Geotalea uraniireducens: one gene and its partner. The protein of the gene in region 2 interacts with the protein of the main gene of each other region in a pairwise test. Links are inferred from orthologs where the notes say so. Each region holds a gene or a part of one and is shown on either strand. Other genes may lie near its edges.

Region 1 (11,889 bases), 1.8 Mb from region 2 along the record:
TCGAGCCGTACTGCCGCCAGTAATCCGCCAGCTTCCGGGCGCATTCGACCATCCCGACCACTCCGGCGGCGGTCCCTCCGGCCACGAAGACCGACAGGTCGCCGGTAAGGATCATGACAATCCCGGCACCGAACAACAGCAAGCTCGACAGGAACAGTGCCGACTCGCAATGGCGAAATGGCGACTTGAAGGTCGCACAGTAAGAAGCGTACGCCCGGGCGTGGGCCCGGACCCGCTCCAGGTAGAGCTCCAGTTCGGCCCCCTGGAAGGCGGTGCTCGCCCGGAAAAGAAACCGCTGCCAGGCAACCTTGCCGCTCATCGCCAGCCGCTCCCGGTAATAATGCTCCAGCTCCGCGTCGATTAATATGGTATCCATGACATTCTCCCCTGGGAATTCTATCGGTACGGCCAACCGATTCCTGAAGGGTTGCCCCTTCACATTTTTCCGACGAAGGTGTAGTATCGCCACATGCACAAAATTGTCGCGATACTGATGATCCTCTTCGTCCTGGCCGTGATCTCCTTCAGCACCTGGCAGCTGTTCAGCGGCAACCTGGAAGCGGCCTTCTCCGCCCTCCCCTTCCTCCTGATCACCTATTTTTTCGTCAAGCCCCAGCGCGGCTGATCGCTCGAAGCCCCAATGCGGAAAACCGCTCCGGGGCTCGACGACAGGAAACCGGGTTTTCCTGCGGGAATTCCGACAGATCACCAACGGCACAACACACGGGACAACAGGGAAAGAACGGGTGGGGTCGGCCGGCAGGGCCGCAGGAATAGATATCCGATAAATACCACGAAACGGCGGATACATGCAAGGGGTGGGCTGCCGACCTGCGGCCCCCACCCCTCGGTTCGTCAGCCGGCTAGCGGGAGGGGGGCGCCATGAATTCGGGACCGACCGGCTCCGGGACGGCTTCGCGCAGAATTCGTTCGATCTCGGCCCGGTCGGCCTCGCTGAGCGACCAGCCGAACACTTCGCCAACCGCCCTCACCTGCGCTGGATGTCGGGCTCCCCAGAGCGCAACCTGCACCCCCTGATCGAGAATCCAACGCACCGCCAGCGCCAGTACCCCCTTGCCGAACCGCTCCCGGGCAAACCGGTCGAGCCGGCGGACCGCTTCCAGGTACTGGGCAAAGCGGGGCGAACGAAACTTCGGATCGACCCTGCGCAGATCGTCGCCGGTAAAAACGGTGTCGGCGGTCATCCGGCCGCTGAGCAGCCCGCGGCAGAGCGCCCCGTAGGTCAGGAGGGCAATGCCCTGATCATGGCAATAAGGGAGAAGCTCTCCCTCGATCTGCCGCTCGAACAGGTTATACGGCGGCTGGCAGGCCTGCAGCGGCGCCACCCGGCAGAACTCCTCCAGCTGGGCGGGGGAATAGTTGCTGACACCGATGGCCCGGATCTTCCCCGCCTGGCGGAGCCGCTCCATGGTGCCGGCCGTCTCCTCGATCGGCACGAGGGGATCAGGCCAATGGACCTGGTAGAGATCAATGTAGTCGGTCTGCAACCGGCGCAGCGAATCCTCGACCTCGGCGGCAATCCGGGCGGGCGTTGAGTTGCGGAAGACCTTGCCATCGCGCCACTCCAAACCCACCTTGGTAGCGATAATCACCCGGTCGCGCCCGCCGCGCCGAGCGATGGCCCGGCCGACGATCTCTTCCGAACGGCCGAAGCCATAGACGGGAGCGGTATCGATTACCGTAATCCCTTGATCGAGGGCGGCGTGAATCGTCGCAATCGACTCTTCCTCCTCGGAGCCGCCCCACATCCAGCCGCCGATCGCCCAGGTCCCCAGGGCGATCCGCGATGCCTTGATCCCGATGCCGTCAATAGTCGTCGTTTCCATGTTCCCTCCGGCGCCGGCCGGCCTGCGGCCGACCGGAGAATAACGGGCCGTGGCGGCCCGTCATCAAAGTATAGAACAATTCCGGCGCCGGGAAAGCCCGGGCACCGTCACCGGGGTCAGGCCCGCTTGCCGCCGGGGCGCAGGAGGCTGCCGGGGATGGCGGCCTCGCACGGCACCGCCGTCTGGCAGAGACCGCAGCCGGTCTGAGAGACGCCATACTCCGCCTCGACCGCCGCCGGTACGGCCCCGTAGACATACTCCCGGCAACGCTCCTTGTCGTGGCCGGCAGGAGAAAGGGCGCCCGTCGGGCAGCGGCCGATGCAGCGGCCGCAGCTCCCTTCCCGGAAATAGAGACAATTATGGCGGTGGTCGGCCGGTCGGCGCGGTGACGGCACCAGCGCCAGGTCGGTCACCACCGTGCCGAGCCGGTGGGCAATCCCCCGCTCGGTGATCAGGGCATCATTGAGGCTGAAGGTGCCGAGGCCGGCGGCATAGGCGGCATGACGCTCGGACCACGAGGAGGCGACCCCGGCCCGACAGTCGTCGAGGGCCCGCCATTCCGGGGCCAGCTGGGGGGCGACCGCCCGCTGGCCTCGCCCGGTGAGCCAGGCGACCAGATGACGGCGGAGCGCTACGTTGAACTGTTCGCCATAGGTGCGGGTCATTGACCACTCCCGGGACGGCCAGTGTTGCTGGCGCCGGTTGCTCTCCCGGGTCGGCCGGCTGATCGGCAGTACCCAGCAGATCACCGTCGCCGCCCCGGCAAGAAACTCCGCCGGCGCCAGGTGGAAGGGGCCGATGATCCGTTTGTAGTCGGCGAAGAGCGGATCGTTCGCCGCGGCAAAACCGACCAGCGGCGCAGCGAAATACGGCTCCCCATCCGGGAAGCAGTTCTCCGTGCTCGTGGCGACAAAACTGCCGATCTCTTCCCGCACCAATTCTTCCATTATGGTCTCCTTTTACGGCTGGCCCCAGCCAGCCGTCACCCGGGCGGGCTGCCGGCGGAACAGCCGGTAAAAACCGAGCGCCACCAGCAGGCAGATGCCGCAGTTAAGGAAAAAAGCGGTCCGGAAGCCGCTTTCCCGGACTATTGGCCCCATCCCGGCGGCGCTCAACATCATGCCGGCATAGACGCAGGTGTTGTACCCGCCCATCGCCAGCCCGCGCAATTGCCGGGGAACGACGTCGGCAATCAGCACCCCGACGGCGGTGAAGGCCACCCCCATGCTCGCCCCGAGCAGTGCGGCCGCCGCCATCAACGGCACCACCGTGTGGCAGAGACCGAAAGAGGCCAGCGCCAGGGCAAACAGGGCCGCTCCGCCCGTTACGAAGACGCTCCGGTCGGCCACCCGGTCGCTCAACCGGCCGAAAGGGAGCCGCGACAGGGCGTTGGCCAGGGCCTGGGCGGCGAAAACCAGGCCGACGTGCCCCGAATTCATCCCCAGGCTGCGGATATAGAGCGGCATGAAAGTAACGAACATCCCGAAACCGGTACAGGTGCCGAAGGTAGCGAGCATGCAGGCGAGAAACGGCCGGTTCTCCGCCAGGGTGCGCAGCGCCGGCAACACCGCCGGCCGGGCCGTCCTGCCGGACCGGCCGCCGGGCGGGGCCGGCAGGAAGAACAGCGCCACCCAGAACATGACGAAGATCAGTCCGCCGGACACCAGGAATACCTGGCGCAGCCCGAGCGCTTTGCCGAGCAGGCCGCCGGCGGCCGGGCCGATGGTCATCCCGCCGTAGAGCGCCATGGTGTACCAGCCGAACGCCTGACCGAGCACTTCGGGCGGGGTGACGTCGGCAACGTAGGACATCAGGGTCGGCGAGAAGGCCGACAGGCCGACGCCGAATAGCAGGTAGATACCGGCCATCTGCAGCGGGCTGCTGCTCCAGTAAAGGAGAAACGACGAACCGGCCAGAAGCGTCAGCCCGCCGAGCAGCGGCAGACGGCGCCCCAGCCGGTCGGAGACCAGTCCCGACGGAATGGAGAGCAGGCCGGCCATCAGCATGAAGGCACCGTTGATCAGCCCGACCTGAACCGAATCGGCCCCGAGCGAGATGGCGAACAGCGGTACCACCGGAATCCGCATGTAGGAGCCGAAAAAGCAGCCGAAACTGATGACACAGCAGGTCAAGAGCAGCCTGGCGGCCGACGGCTGCCGATCGTGCCGTACCGGAGCACCAGCCATCGGCCGGCCTACCGCCACTCGACCTGTGCCAGCCGGCGCTGCGGCGAGCGCCGGTAGCGAAACTCCGGATTGCCGAACATCACCCCGCCGTACATCCGGTGCCCGGCAGGGAGCGCCAGCGCCGCAGCGACCCCGGCGTCGCTGCCGGCCGCCCGGGTCAGGAAACCGGCCCAGCAGGTACCGAACCCCTCCGCCAAAGCCGCCAGTTCGAAGTAGGTCACGGCGATGGCACAGTCGATGGCACCCCAGTCGTTCTCCGGCGCATGGGCCACCGCCAGGTGGGGCGCGCCACGGAGCACCCAGTCCTCGCCCCGGTCCCAGGCAGCAATAAATGGCTCGTAATAGGCCGGCCGGTTGGCGATCCCGCGCAGCCAGTCGATCGTCACCCCCGCCAGATGCCGGACCGCCGCCGGTTCGCGGATCACCAGCCAGTGAACCTGTTGCCGGTTGCTCGCCGTCGGTGCCCAGCGCGCGGTATCGAGCACCCGCCGCAGCGGCTCCTCGGCAACCGGCTCAGCGGTGAAGCGGCGGATCGAACGCCGGCTTTTTAAGAGCTGCGTCGCGGCGGCGCCGGAAACGGTCAGCGCCGGTTCGAGCAACGGCGATTCGGCCAGGGGCACCGCCAGGTGGTCAACGGCATCGGCGGGGCAGACGGCCACGCAATGGCCGCAGCCGATGCACGCCTCCGCCCGCTCGTTCTGGAAACGCGGCACGCCGCTCGGATCGTCGACGAAGAGATGGACCGGACACGCCTTGATGCAGAGGCCGTCGTGGATGCAACGCTGCCGGTCGATGGTTGCCAGACTCATAGTTATCCCCCTGTTTGTCGGCCGGTCAGCGATCGCTGAACCGGGCCGGCCGCTTGTCGAGAAAGGCGGTCATCCCTTCTCGCTGGTCTTCGGTGGCAAAAGTAAGGGCGAACAGGTCGGCCTCATAGGTACAGGCCCGCTCAAGGTCCAGTTCCTGGCCGTTGATGACCGCTTCCTTGCAGAGCCGCAGCGCGACGAGCCCCTTGGCGGCAATCTTCCGCGCCAGGCCCCGGACCTCCGCCAGCAGTTCGGCAGCCGGTACTACCCGGTTCACCAGGCCGAGCCGCCACGCTTCTTGGGCGTCGATCATCTCGCCGGTAAGCAAGAGTTCCAGGGCCCGTCCCCGGCCGACCAGCCGGGGGAGCCGCTGGCTGCCGCCGAAACCGGGGATGATCCCCAGGTTCACCTCCGGCTGGCCGAAGCGAGCGCTCTCGGCGGCCAGCCGGATATCGCAGCTCAGCGCCAGCTCGCAACCGCCCCCCAGGGCGAAACCGTTCACCGCGGCGATCACCGGCTTCGGGCAGCGTTCGATCGCCCGGCAGACCCCCTGGCCGAGCAGGGCCAGTTCGCGGGCGGCCGCCGGCGCCATCTCCCGCATCACCGCGATATCGGCCCCGGCGACAAAGGCCCGCTCGCCGGCGCCGGTCAGGATGATCACTCGAACGGCCTGATCAGCGGCCAGTTCGTTGATCACCGCCGCCAATTCTTCGAGCATCTCCCGATTCAGGGCATTGAGCGCCGCCGGGCGATTGATAGTGACGGTGACGACCCCCTCGGTCGTTTCGAGCAGCAGATTACGTGGCGACATGGCTCACCTCCTTTGGTGGTTGAACGACGATGGCTGCGGATCAGCGCTCCTTGCCGACGGCAAAGGCCCGGCCCAGGTAGGCGCCAATCCCGTAATAGCCACGATGACCGGTATCGTAGACGAATGGTTTGACACGCATGATCTCCGGCAGACCATCATCGCCGATCACCGCTTCGTCGGCCTTGACGTCGACGATCTCGCCGACGAACTGGGTATGGAGACCGATTTCCAGGATATGGAGCAACCGGCACTCCAGAACGAGCGGCACTTCCGCCGCATAGGGGGCGTCCACCAGTTCGCTGCCGATCGGGGTCAGGCCGACGGCGGCGAATTTGTCCAGGTTCCGCCCCGAGGCGATGCCGGCATAGTCGGTCTGCCGGACCAGTCGTTCGCCCGGCATCCCGACGGTAAAGGCCCGCCGTTCGACGATCGCCTCATAGGAATAGGTTGCCTTGCGCAGCGAGACGGCAACGCAGGGGGGCTGGGAACAGCAGATACCGCACCAGGCGGCGGTCATCAGGTTCGGCTTCCCCTCCCGGTCGTAGGTGCCGACCAGCCAGACGGGGGTCGGATAGGCGAGGGTTTTTGCACCCAGTGATTGTTTCACGACGACTCCTTTCAAAACAGGGCATATCTGCCGGCTCGCGGCGCCTTTTTAGACCGATCGTCTAGCGGCAGCGCTAAAAAAAGGGCACTACGGCCCTGTCGAGTTGTCTCTGTCTGCCTTGAATTATACCAGCACCCGGGCAAAAAGGATGTCGATGAAATCCTGCAACGGCCGGGGAGATTTCATCACCTTGGTCCGGAGGATCGCGCCCTCCAGGCCGGAGAGGATAAATTCCGCCATCACATCGACATCGAATGCGGCGGCGAGTTCGCCGGCAGCGCGAGCCTCACGGAGACAACGGGCAAACCGTTCGCGCCAGGAGCGGAAGACCTCCTCCAGCCGAGTCCGGAACCGCTCGTGCTGATCGGCCATCTCCTGCCCCAGGTTGCCGATCAGGCACCCCTTGGTGCAGTGGTTCTGCTCCAGTCGCGCCAGAACGCTCTCCAGGTAACGGCGAATCCGGTTCAACGGCGAAAGCGTCTCATCACCGAGGTAATCATCGAGCCGCCGGGCGTAGCGAAGAGCGAACTGGTCGATCACGGCCAGGCCGAATTCTTCCTTGCTGCCGAAGTAATAATAAAACGACCCCTTCGGCACCCCCGCCTGTTTCAGCACCGCATCGATGCCGGTGGCATTGAACCCCTGGCGGGCGATCAGTTCGGTGCCGACCTGGATGATCTGCTGGCGTGTCTCGTTCTTTTCCATGGAATCAACTATTAGACCGATCGTCTAGCAATGTCAAGAGGAATCTCCCGCTCCGGTCCGCCGTTGCGATAAACCGGCAAATCGGCTACCATGCGACAGAATTCGCCAAGGAGACCAGTCATGAACGAGATTTCCTGTCCCGCCGAACGCCTGCGTGCCTGGATGGCGGCCAACCATGTCCAGGGCGACCACCTCTCGTTTGCCGAATCGTGCCATTCAGTCGCCGAAGCCGCCGCAGCGGCCGGCATCTCCCCGGAAGATTTAGTCAAGAGCATCTGCATGATTGCCGACAATGGTATGCTGCTGGTCGCCATCGTCAAAGGAGAGGACCGGGCCAGCGCCCGCCGGCTCGGCCAGGCCGCCGGCTGTCCGATGCCCCGGCTGGCAACCCCGACCGAGATGCTGGCCGCAACCGGCTACCCCTGCGGCGGCACGCCCCCCTTCGGCTTTGCCGCCCGATTCTTCATCGACGAACGGGTCTTCGATCGGGAAATCGTCTACGGTGGCGGCGGCACCGCCACAACACTGGTCCGGATCGCCCCCCGGGAACTGCAACGGCTGAACGGCGCCACGGTCGCACGGATTCGCAAGTAATTGAAATTAGCTCACCCGAACATCCCGCCGTAAAAATTTTTTACTGTAAAATTTTTTTACGGTCCTTTAACCCGCTGTTTTGCCATGTTTTTTAGCCGAGTCGTAAAAATATTTTACAGCACAAACCGCTTCTGCACCGCCACTACCCGTATAACCTATTGTAATTAAACAATTTCACCTCTTGGCACGTATCTTGTTTTAGTAGTGTAACCGGCCTGCCCAGCGGGGGCCGCGTGAACCTAAAGTGCATCTGCATCCTTCTGCAGGAGGGGGGCAGTTATGATTGCGGAAAGACGATGGACCCGAACAACGGCGGAAGCCGAGTGCTTTTACCGGAACCACAAGAAACTCTCCGCCGTCCTGGCCATGAGCAACTTCATTGAGGTAATCTTACTGAACGGCCGGGCGTATACCGGCTACGTCACCAGCGGCAGTGTCGGCAACAATGCCGGCTGCGACGGCACCTGGCGCTACTACGGCTATACGACCATCATCCTCGAGGACAATACGGAAGTAACCTTCGACCACCTGGAAATCGCCGAAGTAAAAACGGTTGTCTACAGCGAGATCTGAGCGATGCCTCTCCCATCCCACCCAACGGGGCATGAACGTTTCGTCGGCGAAGCCATTACGCCGGTGGCCGGCAGCTTCGACAGTGCCGCCATGGCATCCGGTGAGCCTGGCGTACCACAGGCTTTCGTCTGGCGCGGCCGGACCGTCGAAGTCACGACCGTGCTCCGTCGCTGGCACGATACCGGCCCCTGCAGCCATGGCAGCGGTGAGATGTACGTCCGCAAGCACTGGTTCGAGGTGGCAACAACCGCCGGCATCATGAAGGTCTACTTTGACCGACAGCCCCGCTACGGCAGGAGGGATCGTCGCTGGTGGCTCTTCAGCATCCGTGAGGAAGATAACGGCTCTTCGCCATTCTGAAGTGCTCTCGCCCGCCTGCCGCCGATCAAAAAAGTGATTTCCCCTCAAGACATCATCCGATAATACCGATAGAGTGAACATATAACGAACTGGTCGACCGCATCGCTAAAAACACCACCGACCGGAGAGAAGACGATGGGCAACGATAAATACCTGATCGGCCGGCAACCGATCGTCAACCGGCAGGAGCAGCTCTGTGCCTACGAACTGCTGTTCCGCTCTTCCCCCAAAAGCCTGCAGGCAAACGTCACTGACGCCTCATTCGCCACGGCCAACGTCATCGTCAACACCCTCTCCGGCTTCGGTGCCCGGGAGATTCTCGGCGGGCACCAGGGGTTCATCAACGTCGAACTCGATCTCCTGATGGGCGACGCCCTGGAAATTCTCCCCCGGGAGATGGTGGTACTGGAACTGCTCGAAACCCTGACGGTCAGCGCCTCCCTGGTCGAACGATGCCGCCAGCTCAAGGAGGCCGGCTTCACCCTGGCGCTGGACGACCACGAGTACAGCCCGCTCTACGAAGAACTCTACGGGATTGTCGACATCGTCAAGGTCGATCTGCTCCAGACGCCGCTGGCCCAATTGCCCGAGATGCTGGCCCGCTTCCGCCCCTACCCCTTCAGGCTGCTGGCGGAAAAGGTCGAGACGCGGGAAGAATTCGACCATTGCGCGGCATTGGGCTTCGACTACTTCCAAGGGTATTTTTTCGCCAAGCCGCTCGTCATGGAGCGGAAGCGGATCGACGAAGCGACCGCCACGCTCCTCAAACTGCTGCACCTCCTGCTGGAGGATTCCCCCCTCGACGAAATCGTTCAGGCGTTCCAGGGGAACCCCGGCCTGACCTACAAACTGCTGCTCCTGGTCAACTCGGTCGGGACAGGGACCCGTGAGAAGATCAAAACGGCCCGGCATGCCATCGCCATGCTTGGCCGCCAACAGATCAAGCGGTGGGTACAGCTCGCCATTTTCGCTGCGGGAGACAGTTCCGGGACGGAAAATCCGCTGGTGGACATGGCGGCAGTCCGGGCGGGCTTCATGGAACAGCTTGCCTGCACTCTCCCGCACTTCAAGGGGCTTAGCGATGCCGGGGACCAGGCGTTTATGACCGGCATCCTCTCGCTCATGGAAACGATCTACGCGATCCCCATGGTCGAAGTGGTGCAGAGCCTGAATCTTTCCGACGAAGTTAGCCGCGCGCTGCTGCACCGGCAAGGCCCGCTCGGAGAGCTCTTGTGCTGCGCCGAGAACATCGAGAAGCTCGACTTCACGGCGGCCGAAGCCCATCTTGCGGCACTGGGGATCAGCCACGCCCAGGTTCTTGAAGCGCAGTGCAAATCATTCGGCTGGAAAACCACCATGTAGGCCCCCCCTCCCCCACAACAAAAGGCCGTCCCCCTTGCGAGGACGGCCTTAATCGTTGGACCGTGCCATCTTTTCCCCCGGCGCGCGCCCCGCTGGCAGGGCGCCGCGCGGTTCTGCTGCCTCCCGTTACGGAAAATTCTCGGCTATTTGTGATTGGTGGCTTTCGCTTCGGCTTTTTCCTTCAACCCCTCGGCGACCCCCTTGGCCATACCGAACATCGTGAGGACGGCCGGAACCAGCTGGGCGACGACGATCAGGGCGCAGAAGCCGAGGAAGATCCAGACGAACACGCCACTGTTGTCTTCCCGGGCGCCCGATGCGGCAAAGGCCGATGCTACGCTACCAAGATACGCTGCCAGGAATCCTGCTACTCTCGCTTTCATGACATCCTCCTTTTCATTACCCGGCGAGCCGTCACAAAGCCTCTACCGGTCCAGGTCCTTGAAATCTGCTAGTGGGCTTTGCTCGCTTCGCCCTTTGCCGAGAAGAGCCCTTTCAGCATCGAGCCGAACAGCATCAGCGCCGGCACCGTCTGGAAGGCAACGATCAGGGCGCCAAAGGCCAGGAACAGCGGAGTGAGGAATCCGCTTTCGTCGACACCCGCGCCGCTAGCGGCAAAGGCTGAAGAGGCAGAAGCGATCATCGCGATAAGTGTTCTGGCTGTGGTTTTCATGGCATCCTCCCCGATCCTGTATTTTCCAACTCCTGCTTTTGTCTTTGTATATTGCAGCCGGTGTGCCACAAAAACAAAATATGAGAAATTTTTATTTAACTCTTTAAAATCCACAACTTTTCGCCGCGCCGCCGGCCAGCGGCAGGTTCTGACCCTGCCCCTATTGTATGGACAGGGTATGCAGAAGAATGGGGCGAGGGCCATACCGGCGGAGCACATCACAGCTAACATATTGATATTACACAATCGCATCCTTTCCTGAAGGTGCATAAAAAAACAATACGCCGCAAAAAAATAAACATACGCTAACAAAAGAAAGAAAAGAGGGAGGCGATCGTCCAGCGGCAGGAAAATGAAGTTACTGCGGTCCGAAGTGGTAAAGAGCATGCCGGGAAGGCAGGGAAATACGGTCCGGAGAGACGTGAGTCCTCCGGACCGCAAGGAATCGATCAGAATTGATGGCAGGCATTACAGCTGGGGCCACTCAGGAACACCCCCTGCAGCGCCGCGCCGTGACACAGGGCATTCTGGCAGGCGGCCGTCCCGTTTTGGGCCACATACCCCATGTGCAGGGTGATGTTGGTGTCCCAGAGCTGGGGATGTTTCGACGTCGGCCCGCCCAGATGGCATGCGGTGCAGGACGGACCGCTCCCCGGCACTCCCTCGAGGGCGGTTCCGTGGCACGCAGCCTCGGCACAGCTGGCCGTACCGTTCAGCTTGACATAATTGGCATGGAGGGCATAGGCGTAACTTCCCCACTGGAGCGGATGCACCGCCTCGTTGTTCCCCAAATGGCACTGCGCGCACGGTACTTTTGAAATCCCGCCCGCCAGGTCGCCGCCATGACATTCAGTGCACGTTTCCAGATGATCCTCGGCAGCCACTGTGTGCCCGAGGGGAAGCCAGTCGGCAGGATGGGCGCCGGAGTTGGCATCAAAGGTGGACTGGGAATTAGTGTCGCCGCACCCGGCCAGGGGGAGGACGGCAAGTGCCAGCAGGACGACCGTAAGTATGGTTTTCCTTAGCGATGACATGTCTTGCACCTCTCGTTGTTCTGCCTGCCGTGGCATTTTACGCAAGAGGCGGGGTTGATCCGGCCGTCGATCTTGTGCTGGCTGAGATAGTCGCCCCGGTGCGGCAGCGCCAGCTCCGGCGAATCCTTGTACTTGTCGCTCGGCTTGATTTCCTCTTTATGGGCATGGCAGTCAGCGCAGAACGACTCCTCGTGACAAGCGGCACACGCCGCCCGTTGTTCGCCGGCATAAAACCCGTGCTTGGCATAGAAATCGCTCGCCCGGTGGTTAAAGGCCGCCAACCGGTCGGCATGGCACTCGGTACAATCCACCAGACCGGTAACGTTCTCGG
Region 2 (7,471 bases):
ACGATGCTGTTCCCGTTTTATATCAGCGGTGTTTCGAAGAAATACGGGCCGTACACATCGGTTTTTCCGATATATGGTGACATTTACGAGCGTTTCTGGCGTGATGAATATCATTATGTCTTGTTTCCCCTTTATGGACGGACTGTCAACAAAGGGACCACTACCCGTAACTACCTGTATCCAATTTTTTCGCTGATTTCCGGTGATCATGAGTGGGGCTTTCAGTGCTGGCCCCTCTATGGCCAGGCGGAAAAGGATGGAGTCTATCGCCGCCGTTTCGCGTTGTGGCCGATTTTCATGCAGGAAGAGCGGGGACTTGATACCGACAATCCGACCAGAAAGCTGATGGTGTTGCCTTTTTATGCCGCTACCGATTCTCCGGAATTGACGAACCGGTATTATCTCTGGCCGTTCTTCGGTTATGCCAACGACCGCCGGAATAAAGTGGATGAAACCTACTATCTCTGGCCGTTCATCATGACGGCGCGGGGTGAGAGGACAGTCAATCGCATTCTCCCCTTTTACGATGAGGAGCGGGGGAAGGAAACGCTGAAGTACTGGTATCTCTGGCCCCTCTACCGGCACGACGAAATTACCTCGGCTAGTTTTGTCGAAAAAAACGACCGGATTTTGTACTTCCTCTTTACTGATAAGCGAGAGCAATGGCCGGTAGATGGAAAAGAACGTCGGCAGATGGCTTTGTGGCCGCTGTTTACTTTTGACCGCGATGAGCACGGCATCAAGAATTTTGCTTTCCTGGCGCCGTTGGAACCGATCGTGTCCCGGCCAGGGATTGAACAGAGCTGGTCGCCGTTGTGGCGGATATACGTCCAGCGGTGGAACGATGCGGGTGATTCGGCCGTCTCTTTCCTGTGGAATCTCTACTGGCACGAGCGGCGGGGGCATGACCTTGCCTATGAATTCTTCCCGCTCCTTGCCTATCGTTCCGAGGCTGACGAAACCGACGTCCGGTTGCTGAAGGGACTCGTCCGGTACCGGGTAGTTCACGGCAAGGCCACTTTGAGTTTCCTCTGGCTCCCCTTCGGCATTAGTTGGCAGAAGGCTGCCGGAACTGCTGCTCCGGTTGCCACTGAAACAGGAGGCGAACCATAAATGGGTGCCTTTGAGAAGATCGGGAAAAAGGTCATTTCCTTTCATGAGATTGTCGGCGAGATGTTGGTTCTTCTGGGCCAGACACTCTATTCGTTTCGCGAGGCGCCGCGAAACATCCAGAGCATCTTCACCCAGATGGCGATCATTGGCTATGAAACGCTGCCGATTGCATCGGTGATGGCCTTTTTCGTCGGGATGGTTCTGGCGCTGCAGACGGGTGGTGAGCTCCAGAAATACGGCACCCAGACGATCATTGGTGGAATTGTCGGGTTATCGATGGTCCGGGAGTTAGGGCCGGTGATGACCAGTTTTCTTGTCGCGGGCCGGGTCGGTTCCGCCATGGCCGCCGAAATCGGCGTCATGACCGTCTACGAGGAAATTGACGCCTTGCGGACTCTCGACATCAACCCGGTACGCTATCTAGCCATGCCGCGGCTTATTGCTTGTCTCATCTGTGTGCCGGCCCTCGTTGTCTATGCCGATGTCGTCGGTATCATCGGTGGTGCCCTGATCAGCCATCTCCATCCAAAGATTTTTATTTCATATTCGACGTATTACGATAGTATGAAGACGGCGCTGAAACTGAACGAAGTCGGCGCCGGACTGTTCAAATCAACGGTGTTCGGCGCAATCATCGCGCTGGTTGCCTGTTATACCGGATTCAAGACGTCGGGCGGTGCCCGGGGGATTGCCCAATCGACCACTAGAGCTGTCGTGCTTTCGTTCATGCTGATTCTGGTGGCGGACTATTTTCTGACTCGCATCCTCCTCTGACGGGAGGAGATTGAGAGGCATTGCAGATGGCTTTGCCGCTGCGGTCCTTCGGGCTCCGCAGTGGTGACAGGAGGCGATGGAATGGCATTTTCAACGGAAAAGAAGGTAGGTTTCTTCTTTGTGATCGGGTTCGTGCTCCTCGGGATCATGCTGGAACTGGGTGAGCGATGGAATCCTTTCGAAAAGAATATTCCCTACAAGACGTATCTAAAGAGCACGACAGGGCTGAAAATCGGTGATCCGGTGCGTTTGGCGGGGGTTGAGGTCGGCAAGATAACCGGTATCGGTATCGATGACAGCCGGGTGCGGGTCGATTTTGATGTCAAGCCGGGAACGACCATCAAGACCGATTCGGTGGCGACCATCCGGTTGACAAATCTCCTTGGTGGCCAGTTCCTCGGGATTTCCTTCGGCTCGCCGACGGCGACGGCTCTCCCGCCGAACAGTGAGGTGCGGAGCAGGGAAATCGCCAATATTGACGTCATTGTCGATAATGTCAGCGATCTCGCCAAGGATGCCAAATCGTTGATTAATGATCTGAATACCAACCAGCACGAAGTACTGACGAAAATTTCCACCATCCTCGACGAGAACCGGGCCGGTTTGCACGGTGCCATTCTCAATATGAACAGTATCACTGCCAAAATGGACCATGGTGATGGTTCGCTGGCCCTGCTGCTGAATGACAAGTCATTGTATAACAATACCAACCAGTTGACCGCCAGCCTGCGTAATATCTCGACCAAGCTTGAAAAAGGCGAGGGGACGCTCGGGAAACTAATCAATGACGACGCTTTCTATCGTGATGCCAAGGGGGCGATGGCGAGCATCAACGACGGCGCCAAGGATTTCAAGGAGATCGCCGGCAAGATCAATCGCGGCGAAGGGAGTGTCGGAAAACTCGTCAATGATGACAGCCTGTACGTAGAGATGCGGGACGCTTCGAAAAATCTCAAGGAGGTCGCCCAGAAGATTAATGACGGGCAGGGAACTCTCGGGAAACTGGTGAACGACGACAAATTGTATCGGGATACCACCGCGGCGATGAAGAAGGTGGAAAAAGCGGCGGATGGTCTGTCGGACAGTGGCCCGATCTCGGTTTTGGGGAGCGTGATCGGCACTCTCTTCTGACCCGGCTTGACGTGCGCGGGATTGCTGCTAGCTCCCGCATTTATTATCCTGGAGCGCGAAGTTGCCGGTAACGGCCTTCGCGCTCCCTGTTTAAGGAGGGAGCACGCGATAATGGAGGATTTCGCCCGTATTGCCGTAGGGACGCTGACGATGCGACCCTATGTGTTCGCCTTTTTCGTCGCCTACCTCGTGGCGGCGGTTCCCCATCTTGGGTGGCGAAGGACATGTCTCTTCACTCTCTTCGGGTATCTGATCTCCTTTACCTCGGAGGTCTGCTCGATCAATACCGGCATCCCCTACGGCTGGTATTATTACATCGACACCACCAGCATGCGGGAACTCTGGATCGCCGGTGTCCCTTTCTTTGATTCACTTTCCTATGTCTTTCTCGCCTACTGCAGCTACACTACTGCGCTGTTGTTCGTGTCTCCCGTCAAAGCGTGGCGCTGGGACCTGGTCACCCTGGAAACCCGCTCGATCCGTCAATCTGTGGCGGTGTTGCTGCTAGGATCGCTCTTTCAGGTGTTTCTCGATATCATCGTTGATCCGGTCGCTTTGCAAGGCCGGCGCTGGTTTCTCGGCCAGATTTACGGCTATCGCGAGGTGGGAGTGCATTTCGGGGTGCCGTTGTCGAACTATCTTGGGTGGTGGCTGGTAAGTATGGTGATGATCTTCGTTCTGCAACGGCTGGCGGCCCGTCCCGTGAAAGCGGATAAGCCGGCCGGCGTGGCGGCGCTGCCGTTTCGCGCCCTTTACGGTCCCCTGTTATATGTTTCGGTGATCGTGTTCAATCTGACGGTGACGGTGGTGATTGGCGAAAAGCTCATGGCGATGACCGGAATCTTCATTTACGTGCTGCCTTTGGTTATGGCGGTCGTTACCATCGCCCGCCGGACCAACCGCTACCGTAAGGAGGAGTTGGCGGAGCATCTGCGGGATTATCCCTATTCCCCTGCCTTGCGCAAGGGGTGATTTCCCCCCTGCGGGTCTTGTGAGTCGAGATAGAGAACGGTTTCCCTAACCGCGAGGGCCAGTTTCTTCCCGGCCAGTTTGCTGTTGCGGGCCAGTCTGATCAGCTGGGGGATGATCCGCGGCTTGCGGATGATGGTGGCGAGTACTTTGCCCGGCCGGATATTCAGTTCTTCGTCGGTAAACTCCTGCAGTGAGAAACCTAGCTCTTCGCCGGCGTCGTCGCTGATCGCCCGCAGCGCAATCAACGGCAGACCGTGACGGTGTGCCAGTTCTGCCAGGGCGGCGGTTTCCATGTCGAGGACCGGGGCAGACATGCCGCCCGGCAGTTTTCCCGCCAGGTTATTCTTGACGAGTATTTGTGTTGAAGTGATGATCTCGCCGACGGTAAGTCGTCCGGTGCCTTCGCTTGCAAGGGCGGCGATCACCGCCTCGTTACAGGGGTGCGCCCCTCCGGGCTGCAGTTGGAAGCCCGACTGACTGTAACGCCAGCTCGAAACGCCGATGACGATGTCGCCGACGTGCAATCCCTTTAGAACCGCCCCCCCAAAGCCGAAGGAGATAATGACGGATGGTGTCGCGGTGGCAAGCAACTGTTCCATGGCGGCGGCGGCATGGTGCTCTCCCATCCCCGACTGGACAAGCCAGACGGTCGAGTCGCCGAGTTGAACCCGGTAGGTGGTGAAGCGACCGACCGACACTTTTTCGACCCGCTCGGCCGCTTTCAAAAGCGGTGCTATCTCTTCGGCCATTGCGGCGATCAGGCCGATGGTTGTGGTGGTCATCAGAAGTCATCTCCAGGAGCTTGCCGGTTAATCTGGTTGTCGCCCGGAAACGGATAGTGTCCCATCCGGAGAGTGCGAACTGGCACTAATCTAGCAGAGCGGCTCCCCGCCGGCAATGCATTTCACTCCTTGACACGGTCAAGCCTTTGCGGTAGCGTAGTACGTCCCACCACAAAGGGACACGTTCTGCAGTAAATCATTCTTCTCAATCATGTACAACCTTGTCGACAGCATTGCTACGGGCGACCGCGTGCGGGGCGTTTTTCGTGCTGGGCGGCGCTGTACTTTTATGGTGCTGATGCCGCCAGACCAGAGAGTAATATGAAAATTACTGCTATTATTCCAGCCCGCTTTGCCTCGACACGTTTTCCGGGTAAGGCACTTGCCGACATCATGGGTAAGCCGATGGTGCAGCATGTCTATGAACGGACCGCCCGGGCTTCGCTGGTTTCCAACGTGATCGTCGCGACTGATGACGAGCGGATTGCCGAAGCCGTCCGTTCGTTTGGCGGTTGCGTGGAGATGACCGCCGCGGACCATGAGACCGGGACAGACCGGCTGGCGGAGGTAGCGTCGCGCATTGATGCCGAACTGATCGTCAATGTGCAGGGAGATGAGCCGCTCATCGATCCGCGGATGATCGACGAGGCGATTGCGCCACTTGCCGAGCGGGACAGTATCCTTATGGGCACATTGAAGAGCAGGATCAAGACTCTTCATGATTTTCTCAGCCCCAACGTGGTCAAGGTCGTGACCGATCGGGAAGGATATGCACTCTATTTCTCCCGGTCGCCTCTGCCCAATTTCAGGGACAAATGGAACGATCTGAAAGACGAGGCGTTTATCTCCGGAAAGCTGCTCTGCTTCAAACATGTGGGACTGTATGTCTATCGCCGGGACTTTCTCCTCGAATATGCCCGCATGGCGCCGACCCCCCTTGAGCTGGCGGAGAAGCTCGAGCAGTTGCGCGCTCTGGAAAATGGTTATCGGATCAGGGTCGTCGAAACTGCCGCCGAATCAATCGGTGTCGATACCCCGAGCGATCTGGAAAAAGTTATCGAGAATCTGACACGGCCCGTCTCGGAACGTTGAGATACTGGCAGCCGTTCTTCATTCACCAGCTATTTGTCTGAGTCAACCAGGAGTATCCAACATGAAAACCAAGTTCATTTTTGTGACCGGTGGCGTGGTGTCGTCCATCGGCAAAGGTCTTGCCTCGGCATCGCTCGGCGCGCTTCTCGAGGCGCGCGGGCTGCGGGTTACCATGCAGAAGCTCGACCCGTACATCAATGTCGATCCCGGTACTATGTCGCCTTTTCAGCACGGCGAGGTGTTCGTGACCGACGATGGCGCCGAGACGGACCTCGACCTAGGTCACTATGAACGTTACACCACGGCAAAACTTTCCAAGCGGAGCAATTTCACTACCGGCCAGGTTTACTTTTCGGTCATCGAGAAAGAGCGGCGGGGAGATTATCTCGGCGGGACCGTTCAGGTGATTCCCCACATCACCGATGAAATCAAGCACAAGATCCTGGAGAACGCCAAGGGTGCCGACGTTGCCATCGTTGAAGTCGGCGGGACGGTCGGCGATATCGAATCGCTGCCGTTTCTGGAGGCGATCCGCCAGTTCAAGGCGGACCGGGGGGCAGGGAACGTCCTCTATATCCATGTTACCCTTGTGCCGTACATCAAAACTGCCGGCGAGATCAAGACCAAGCCGACCCAGCATTCGGTCAAGGAGTTGCGCGAAATCGGGATTCAGCCCGATATTCTGATTTGCCGCTGCGAATGCGATCTGCCGACCGAGATGAAGGCCAAGATCGCCCTTTTCTGTAACGTGGAGGAAAAGGCCGTCATTACTTCGACGGATGCCGAGCATATCTACGCCGTGCCCCTTGCATTGCACCGGGAGGGACTTGACGAACAGGTCGTCGAGAAACTCAATATCTGGACCAAGGCTCCGGATCTGGTCCATTGGCAGAGTGTGGTCGAAAAGCTGCGCCACCCGGAAAACGGCGATGTGCGGATTGCCATCGTCGGCAAATACGTCAACCTTACCGAGTCATACAAATCGCTGGCGGAGGCTCTGACCCATGGCGGGATTGCCAACAACTGCCGGGTGATTCTGCAGTATCTCGATTCGGAAAAGCTTGAAAGCGAAGGACTTGATGGCGTTTTCGACGATGTGGATGCGGTTCTCGTCCCGGGCGGGTTCGGTGAACGGGGAACCGAAGGGAAGATCAAGGCTATCGAATATGCCCGAACGCAGAAGATCCCGTTTTTCGGTATCTGTCTCGGCATGCAAATGGCGGTGGTCGAATATGCCAGGAATGTCTGCGGGCTTGCCGAGGCATTTTCGAGCGAATTCAGGCCGGATTGCACCAATCCGGTCATTCATCTCATGGAAGAGCAGAAGGGGATCAGCCGCAAGGGGGGGACCATGCGTCTCGGGGCGTACCCCTGTAATTTGACCAAGGGAACCTTTGCCCAGAAAGCGTACGGGGCGCTCGATATTTCGGAACGACACCGCCATCGTTATGAATTCAACAATGCCTATCGGGAACTCCTGGCAGGGAAGGGGCTGGTCATCTCCGGCCTTTATCGGGAGGGTGATCTGGTAGAGATTGTCGAGGTTGCCGATCATCCCTGGTTCCTGGGTTGCCAGTTCCATCCCGAATTCAAATCGAAGCCGCTCA

Evidence for each region.
Region 1: the proteins of kdsB (region 2) and QMN23_RS03900 interact in binary tests that used the Escherichia coli proteins (3 or more experiments, as listed by UniProt). The link is inferred for Geotalea uraniireducens from one-to-one orthologs.

The regions. Positions count from the first base shown.
Region 1 is NZ_AP027151.1:815,197-827,085, reverse strand. The notes cover bases 5,172-7,990. They hold QMN23_RS03900 (TetR/AcrR family transcriptional regulator), read right to left. Parts: upstream 6,963-7,990; coding sequence 6,381-6,962; downstream 5,172-6,380. Other genes in these bases: QMN23_RS03890 (hypothetical protein), read left to right, coding at 7,836-7,990; QMN23_RS03895 (aminoacyl-tRNA deacylase), read left to right, coding at 7,083-7,556; QMN23_RS03905 (flavin reductase family protein), read right to left, coding at 5,691-6,257; QMN23_RS03910 (enoyl-CoA hydratase-related protein), read right to left, coding at 5,172-5,650. Outside these bases: QMN23_RS03940 (GSU0071 family protein), read right to left, coding at 1-376; QMN23_RS03935 (hypothetical protein), read left to right, coding at 470-625; QMN23_RS03930 (aldo/keto reductase), read right to left, coding at 864-1,847; QMN23_RS03925 (epoxyqueuosine reductase), read right to left, coding at 1,964-2,794; QMN23_RS03920 (MFS transporter), read right to left, coding at 2,807-4,033; QMN23_RS03915 (nitroreductase family protein), read right to left, coding at 4,042-4,842; more of QMN23_RS03910, read right to left, coding at 4,868-5,171; more of QMN23_RS03890, read left to right, coding at 7,991-8,129; QMN23_RS03885 (DUF6504 family protein), read left to right, coding at 8,133-8,489; QMN23_RS03880 (EAL and HDOD domain-containing protein), read left to right, coding at 8,625-9,851; QMN23_RS03875 (hypothetical protein), read right to left, coding at 9,995-10,234; QMN23_RS03870 (hypothetical protein), read right to left, coding at 10,303-10,524; QMN23_RS03865 (hypothetical protein), read right to left, coding at 10,974-11,558; QMN23_RS03860 (cytochrome C), read right to left, coding at 11,546-11,889. UniProt on the Escherichia coli protein: Involved in response to both electrophiles and reactive chlorine species (RCS). Represses the transcription of the nemRA-gloA operon by binding to the NemR box.
Region 2 is NZ_AP027151.1:2,627,444-2,634,914, reverse strand. The notes cover bases 4,133-6,978. They hold kdsB (3-deoxy-manno-octulosonate cytidylyltransferase), read left to right. Parts: upstream 4,133-5,093; coding sequence 5,094-5,864; downstream 5,865-6,978. Other genes in these bases: QMN23_RS12320 (CTP synthase), read left to right, coding at 5,926-6,978; QMN23_RS12330 (phosphorylase), read right to left, coding at 4,133-4,772. Outside these bases: QMN23_RS12350 (hypothetical protein), read left to right, coding at 1-1,113; QMN23_RS12345 (MlaE family ABC transporter permease), read left to right, coding at 1,114-1,887; QMN23_RS12340 (MlaD family protein), read left to right, coding at 1,969-3,018; QMN23_RS12335 (carotenoid biosynthesis protein), read left to right, coding at 3,130-3,990; more of QMN23_RS12330, read right to left, coding at 3,963-4,132; more of QMN23_RS12320, read left to right, coding at 6,979-7,471. UniProt on the Escherichia coli protein: Activates KDO (a required 8-carbon sugar) for incorporation into bacterial lipopolysaccharide in Gram-negative bacteria.